Linked DNA regions of Immundisolibacter sp.. Each later gene encodes a partner of the first gene's protein in a complex. Links are inferred from orthologs where the notes say so. Each region holds a gene or a part of one and is shown in the gene's direction. Other genes may lie near its edges. The genes, in order: mnmG and mnmE.

The links.
Region 2: the proteins of mnmG (region 1) and mnmE are in contact, whole or in part, in a solved structure (PDB 9HIP), measured with the Escherichia coli proteins. The link is inferred for Immundisolibacter sp. from one-to-one orthologs.

The regions. Positions count from the first base shown.
Region 1 is NZ_JACIZD010000004.1:50,372-53,679, forward strand. The notes cover bases 145-3,140. They hold mnmG (tRNA uridine-5-carboxymethylaminomethyl(34) synthesis enzyme MnmG), read left to right. Parts: upstream 145-695; coding sequence 696-2,585; downstream 2,586-3,140. Other genes in these bases: miaB (tRNA (N6-isopentenyl adenosine(37)-C2)-methylthiotransferase MiaB), read right to left, coding at 145-608; rsmG (16S rRNA (guanine(527)-N(7))-methyltransferase RsmG), read left to right, coding at 2,575-3,140. In the rest of the region: more of miaB, read right to left, coding at 1-144; more of rsmG, read left to right, coding at 3,141-3,237; H5U26_RS07850 (ParA family protein), read left to right, coding at 3,273-3,308. UniProt on the Escherichia coli protein: NAD-binding protein involved in the addition of a carboxymethylaminomethyl (cmnm) group at the wobble position (U34) of certain tRNAs, forming tRNA-cmnm(5)s(2)U34.
Region 2 is NZ_JACIZD010000001.1:335,217-338,528, forward strand. What follows is about bases 57-3,056. They hold mnmE (tRNA uridine-5-carboxymethylaminomethyl(34) synthesis GTPase MnmE), read left to right. Parts: upstream 57-887; coding sequence 888-2,225; downstream 2,226-3,056. Other genes in these bases: yidC (membrane protein insertase YidC), read left to right, coding at 57-891; H5U26_RS01625 (class I SAM-dependent DNA methyltransferase), read left to right, coding at 2,277-3,056. Also shown: more of yidC, read left to right, coding at 1-56; more of H5U26_RS01625, read left to right, coding at 3,057-3,312. UniProt on the Escherichia coli protein: Exhibits a very high intrinsic GTPase hydrolysis rate. Involved in the addition of a carboxymethylaminomethyl (cmnm) group at the wobble position (U34) of certain tRNAs, forming tRNA-cmnm(5)s(2)U34.

The DNA.
Region 1 (3,308 bases):
TGGCCCAGCAGCGTCACCTCGCGCACGCCCTGCTCGGCGTAGACCGCGACCTCGGTCAGCACGTCCAGCAGCGGGCGGCTGAATTCCTCGCCGCGCGTGTACGGCACCACGCAGAAGCTGCAGTACTTCGAGCAGCCCTCCATGGCCGACACGAACGCGGTCGGGCCGTTCGCCCGCGGCAGCGGCAGATGATCGAACTTCTCGATCTCGGGAAAGCTCACGTCCACCGCCGCCTGGCGACCCTGCGCCTGATTCAGCAGCAGCGGCAAACGATGGATGGTCTGCGGCCCGAAGATCAGGTCCACATACGGCGCCCGCTCACGCAGCCGGTCGCCTTCCTGGCTGGCCACGCAGCCGCCGACGCCGATCACCAGCTCCGGACGGTAGCGCTTGAAGTCGTGCCACCAGGCGCCCAGCTCCGAGAACACCTTCTCTTGCGCCTTCTCGCGGATCGAACAGGTATTCAGCAGCAGCACGTCGGCCTGCGCCGGGTCGTCGGTGGACTCGAGACCATGCGACTGCGCAAGCACATCGGCGATGCGCTGCGAGTCGTACACGTTCATCTGACAGCCGAGGGTCTTGACGTGCAGTTTGCGGGGCGTGGTCATGGGCGGGGAAACGGCCGGAAACAGCCTGACAGCGGTATACAAGGCCGCCTATCATAACGACTTCCCCCTGCCCTGCCCGTGACTTCCATGCAGTTCGACCGCCCCTTCGACGTGATCGTGGTCGGCGCCGGCCACGCCGGTGTCGAGGCCGCGCTGGCGGCTGCCCGCAGCGGCGCCGCGACCCTGCTGCTGACCCAGAACCTGGAAACCATCGGCCAGATGTCCTGCAACCCGGCCATCGGCGGCATCGGCAAGAGCCACCTGGTGCGCGAGATCGATGCGCTGGGCGGCGCCATGGCGCTGGCCGCCGATCGCGCCGGCATCCAGTTCCGGGTGCTGAACCGCAGCAAGGGCCCGGCGGTGCGCGCCACCCGCGCCCAGGCCGACCGGGCGCTGTACCGCCAGACCGTGCGCGGCATGGTCGAGGCGCAGCCGAACCTGAGTCTTTTCCAGCAGAACGTCGAGGACCTGATCGTCGAGGACGGCCGCGTGCGCGGCGTGCTCACGCAGATGGGCCTGAGTTTCAGCGCCCGCGCGGTGGTGCTGACCACCGGCACCTTCCTGGGCGGCGTCATCCACGTCGGCGAGCAGCATTACGGCGGCGGCCGGGCCGGTGATGCGCCGGCCATCGCGCTGGCGCGGCGCCTGCGCGAGCTCGGCCTGCCGGTCGGGCGCCTTAAAACCGGCACGCCGCCACGCCTGGACGGGCGCAGCATCGACTACTCGCGCCTGCAGGAACAGCCGGGCGACACGCCAACGCCGGTGTTCTCGTACCTGGGCAGCGCCCGGCTGCACCCGCGCCAGGTCAGCTGCCACCTGACCTACACCAGCGAGCGCACGCACGACATCATCCGCGCCAACCTGCACCGCTCGCCCATGTACGCCGGCGCCATCGAGGGCGTCGGGCCGCGCTACTGCCCGTCCATCGAGGACAAGGTGGTGCGCTTTGCCGACAAGACCGCGCACCAGATTTTCGTCGAACCGGAGGGCCTGGACACCTGCGAGGTGTACCCGAACGGCATCTCCACCAGCCTGCCGTTCGACGTGCAGCTGGCGCTGGTGCGCTCCATCGCCGGCTTCGAGCACGCGCACATCCTGCGCCCCGGCTACGCCATCGAGTACGACTTCTTCGACCCGCGCGCGCTGCAGCCGTGGCTGGAGACCCAGGCGCTTGGCGACCTGTTCTTCGCCGGCCAGATCAACGGCACCACCGGCTACGAGGAAGCCGCCGCGCAGGGCCTGATCGCCGGCCTGAACGCGGCGCGCCGGGCGCGGGATCTGGAACCCTGGTGGCCGCGCCGGGACGAGGCCTACATCGGCGTGCTGATCGACGACCTGACCACCCGCGGCACGCGCGAGCCGTACCGCATGTTCACCTCGCGGGCCGAGTACCGCCTGTGGCTGCGCGAGGACAACGCCGACCAGCGCCTGACCGAAACCGGCCGGGCGCTCGGCCTGGTGGACGACGTGCGCTGGGCGCATTTTTGCCGCAAGCAGGACGTCATCGCCGCCGAAAAAGCGCGCCTCGGCGCCATCCTGCTGCGCCCGGAGCGGCTCGACGAAGCCGACCTGGCGCTGCTGGGCGGCCCGCTGTCGCGCGAGAGCACGGCGCTCGACCTGCTGCGCCGTCCGACCATCGACTACCCCACCCTGCACCGCCTGCCGGGCGTGGGCGAGCCGCATGCGGATGCCGAGGCCACCGCCCAGCTCGAAATCGACCTCAAGTACGACGGCTACCTCGGTCGCCAGCGGGCCGAGATCGAACGTCAGCGCCACGCCGAAACCACCGCCCTGGCGGCCGATCTGGACTACGCCGCCATCCGCGGCCTGTCGCACGAGGTGCGCCAGAAACTCGCCGCCGCCCGGCCCGCCACCATCGGCCAGGCCAGCCGCGTGCCGGGCGTCACGCCGGCCGCCATCTCGCTGCTGCTGGTGCACCTGAAACGCCGCAACCGTCCGTCCGTCGATGCCGCCTGAGGCGGCGCCCGGCGACTGGGATCAGGCGCGCAGGCAGCTCGACCAGGGCCTGGTCGCTTTAAATCTTGACCTGCCGGCCGCCAGCCGGGATCAGCTGATCGCCCTGCTGCGCCTGCTCGCGCAGTGGAATCGCAGCTTCAACCTCACCGCCCTGCGCACGCCGGCCGACATGGTGGCAGGCCACCTGCTGGACAGCCTGGCGGTGCTGGCGCACCTGCCGCCGGGGCGGCTGCTGGATGTGGGCACCGGCGCCGGCTTTCCCGGCCTGCCGCTGGCCATAGCCCGGCCGGACACGGCGCACGTGCTGCTCGACAGCCACCTCAAGAAGACCCGCTTCGTGCAGCATGCGGCCTTGACGCTGGACCTGCATAACGTCGAAGTGGTCCAGCAGCGCGCCGAGCAATACCAGCCGGACCCGCCGTTCCCGGTGGTGATCGCACGGGCATTCGCTCCCCTGCCTCGCCTGCTGCGCCTGATCGGCGACCTGTGCGCGCCCGGCGGCCGTGTACTGGCGCTCAAGGGACCGGCTGTCGAAACGGAACTGACCGACCTGCCGGCCCAGTTCGAGCACATCGACACGCTGACCCTGCCCGCCGTGACCGGCCGTGACCGGCGCACGCTGGTCGTGCTGGCGCGGCGGGCGGTCGGGTAAAGTGTCGCCGCCGCGCAGTTCCTGAACCCAAATCCATGCCACGCATCATCGCCATCGCCAACCAGAAAGGC
Region 2 (3,312 bases), on another replicon or contig:
ACCACGCTCAGCGACGGCTGGGTGGGCCTTTCCGAGCATTACTTCCTGGCCGCATTCCTGCTCACCCAGGGCCAGGCCCAGAACTGCTACACCAAGGCGCTGGCGGACGAGCGCTTCCTGGTCGGCTGCATCGCCGGCCCGCTCAGCGTCGCGCCGGGCCAGACCGCCAGCTGGGAAACCCGCCTCTACGCCGGCCCAAAGGCGCAGGACAGCCTGGACGACGTCGCCCCCGGCCTGGCCCTGACGGTCGATTACGGCAAGCTGACCGTGCTGGCGCAGCCAGTGTTCTGGCTGATGCGCACCATCCACAATTTTGTCGGCAACTGGGGCGTGGCCATCATCCTGGTCACGCTGCTGATCAAGCTGGCGTTCTACCGGCTGTCGGCGGCCAGCTACCGGTCCATGGCACACATGCGCAAGGTGCAGCCCAAGATCATGGCCCTGCGCGAGCGCTACAAGGACGACCGCCAGCAGCTGAACGAAAAAATGATGGAGCTGTACCGCACCGAGAAGATCAACCCGCTCGGTGGCTGCCTGCCGATCGTGGTGCAGATTCCGGTGTTCATCTCGCTGTACTGGGTGCTGCTGGAGAGCGTGGAGCTGCGCCACGCGCCCTTCGTGCTGTGGATTCGTGACCTGTCGGGCGCCGATCCGTACTACGTGCTGCCGGTGCTGATGGGCATCTCGATGTTCCTGCAGCAGCGCATGACGCCGATGGCCGGCATGGAGCCGATGCAGCGGCGCATCATGCTGGCCATGCCGCTGGTGTTCACGGTGTTCTTCGCCCTGTTCCCGGCCGGGCTGGTGCTGTACTGGTTCGTCAACAACGTGCTGTCGATTTCCCAGCAGTGGTTCATCAACCGCCAGTTGGAGCGCAAGGCCGCGGCCTGAGCGCCCCCACGGACACCATCGCCGCCATCGCCACCCCGCCGGGCCGCGGCGGTGTCGGCATGGTGCGAGTGTCCGGCCCGGCGGCGACGGCAATCTGCAGCGCATTGACCGGCCGCCTGCCGCCGCCGCGCCACGCCCAGCTCGCCACCTTCCGCGACGCCGACGGCCAGCCCATCGATCTGGGCCTGTGCCTGTACTTTCCCGCGCCGCACTCGTTCACCGGGCAGGACGTGGTCGAGTTGCACGGCCACGGCGGGCCGGTGGTCATGGACATGCTGCTGGCGCGCGTGCTGGCGCTGGGCGCGCGTCAGGCCGCGCCGGGCGAGTTCAGCCAGCGCGCGTTCCTGAACGACAAGCTCGATCTGGCGCAGGCCGAGGCCGTTGCCGATCTGATCGACGCTGCCAGCACGGCCGCCGTGCGCGCCGCCCTGCGCAGCCTGGACGGCGCGTTCTCGCGGCAGATCGGCGCGCTGTCCGAGCGGCTGATCGAGCTTCGCGTACAGATCGAGGCCGGGCTCGACTTTCCGGACGAGGAACTCGACCTGCTGGCCGATGGCCGCCTGGCCACCGATGCCGCGCGTCTGGCCGATGAGCTGCGCGCCCTGGTCGGCCGCGCCGATGAGGGCCGCCTGCTGCGCGAGGGTATCAGCGTGGTGCTGGCCGGCGCGCCCAACGTCGGCAAGTCCAGCCTGCTGAACGCCCTGGCCGAGCGCGAGGCCGCCATCGTCACCGCCATCCCCGGCACCACGCGCGACGTGCTGCGCGAGTACCTGGCCATCGACGGCCTGCCGCTGCACCTGGTCGACACCGCCGGCCTGCGCGACAGCCACGACCCGATAGAGCAGGAAGGCATGCGCCGCGCGCGGGCCGAGATCGCCCGAGCCGATCAGCTGCTGTTCGTCACCGAGGCCAGCGCGCCGCAGCAGCCACCGCCGGAGCTGCTGGCGCAGGCCAGCGCCCTGACGCGCGTCATCAACAAGATCGACCTGACTGGCGAACCGCCCCGCACCGAGCCTGCGGGCGGCTGGACCGACGTGTACCTGTCCGTGCGCAGCGGCGCGGGCCTGGACCTGCTGCGCGCGCGTATCCGCGAAGCGGCCGGCTTTGCCGGCACCGAGGGCCAGTTCAGCGCCCGCCGCCGGCATGTCGAGGCCCTGCGCCAGGCGGCCGAATCGACCGCCCGCAGCGCCGAATTGCTGGCCGGCCGCGCCGGCCCCGAACTGGCCGCCGAGGAACTGCGCCTGGCCCAGCAGGCGCTGGGCGAAATCACCGGCCAGGTCAGCAGCGACGATTTACTCGGCCGCATCTTCGCCAGCTTCTGCATTGGGAAATAAGGCCGTATCGACAATACTTGCGCGCTGTCCCACCCGGAATAACAACAGCCCATGTCCGCCGACCTCGTCGCCATCGAAAACCGCCTCTGGGCCGCCGCCGACCAGCTTTGGGCCAACACGGGCCTCAAGCCCGCCGAGTTTTCCACCCCCGTGCTGGGCCTGATCTTCCTGCGCTACGCCGACAAGCGCTTTGGCGAAGCCGAGCAGCTGCTGGACACCAAAGGCATTCCGCCCGACGAGCGCGAGGCCATGGACTACCAGGCCGAGGGCGTGCTCTACCTGCCGCTGCAGGCGCGCTTCTCGCACCTGCTCACGCTCACCGAGGGCGCCAACCTGGGCCGCGCCATCGCCACCGCCATGGAGCTGGTGGAAGCGCACAACCCCGAGCTGCAAGGCGTGCTGCCGCGCGGCTACAACCTGCTGCCCAACGCCACGCTGGTGGAGCTGCTGCGCCTGCTGGCGCCGCTGGACCTGGAGGGTGACGCCTTCGGCAAGGTGTACGAGTACTTCCTGGGCAACTTCGCGCTCAAGGAGGGCCAGAAGGGCGGCGTGTTCTACACCCCCACCAGCATCGTGCGGCTGATCGTCGAGATCCTGCAGCCCTTCCACGGCCGCATCTTCGACCCCGCCTGCGGCTCCGGCGGCATGTTCGTGCAGAGCGCCGCCTTCGTGCAGCGCCACCAGAAGAACGCCACGCGCGAGCTGACCGTGTTCGGCACCGAGAAGGCCAGCGACACCGTCAAGCTGGCCAAGATGAACCTGGCGGTGCACGGCCTGTCGGGCGACGTGCGCGAGGCCAACACCTACTACGAAGACCCGCACAAGGCGCTCGGCCGCTTCGACTTCGTGATGGCCAATCCGCCGTTCAACGTCTCCGGCGTGGACAAGGACCGGCTGAAGGACGACCCGCGCTTTGCGCTCGGCCTGCCGAGCACGGACAACGCCAACTACCTGTGGATTCAGCTCTTCGCATCCAGCCTCAACGAGAACGGCCGCGCCGGCTTCGTGATGGCCAACTCGGCCGGTGACGCGCGCGGCAGCGAGCTGGAGATCAGGAAGAAGCTGATTCAGAGCGGCGCCGTGGACG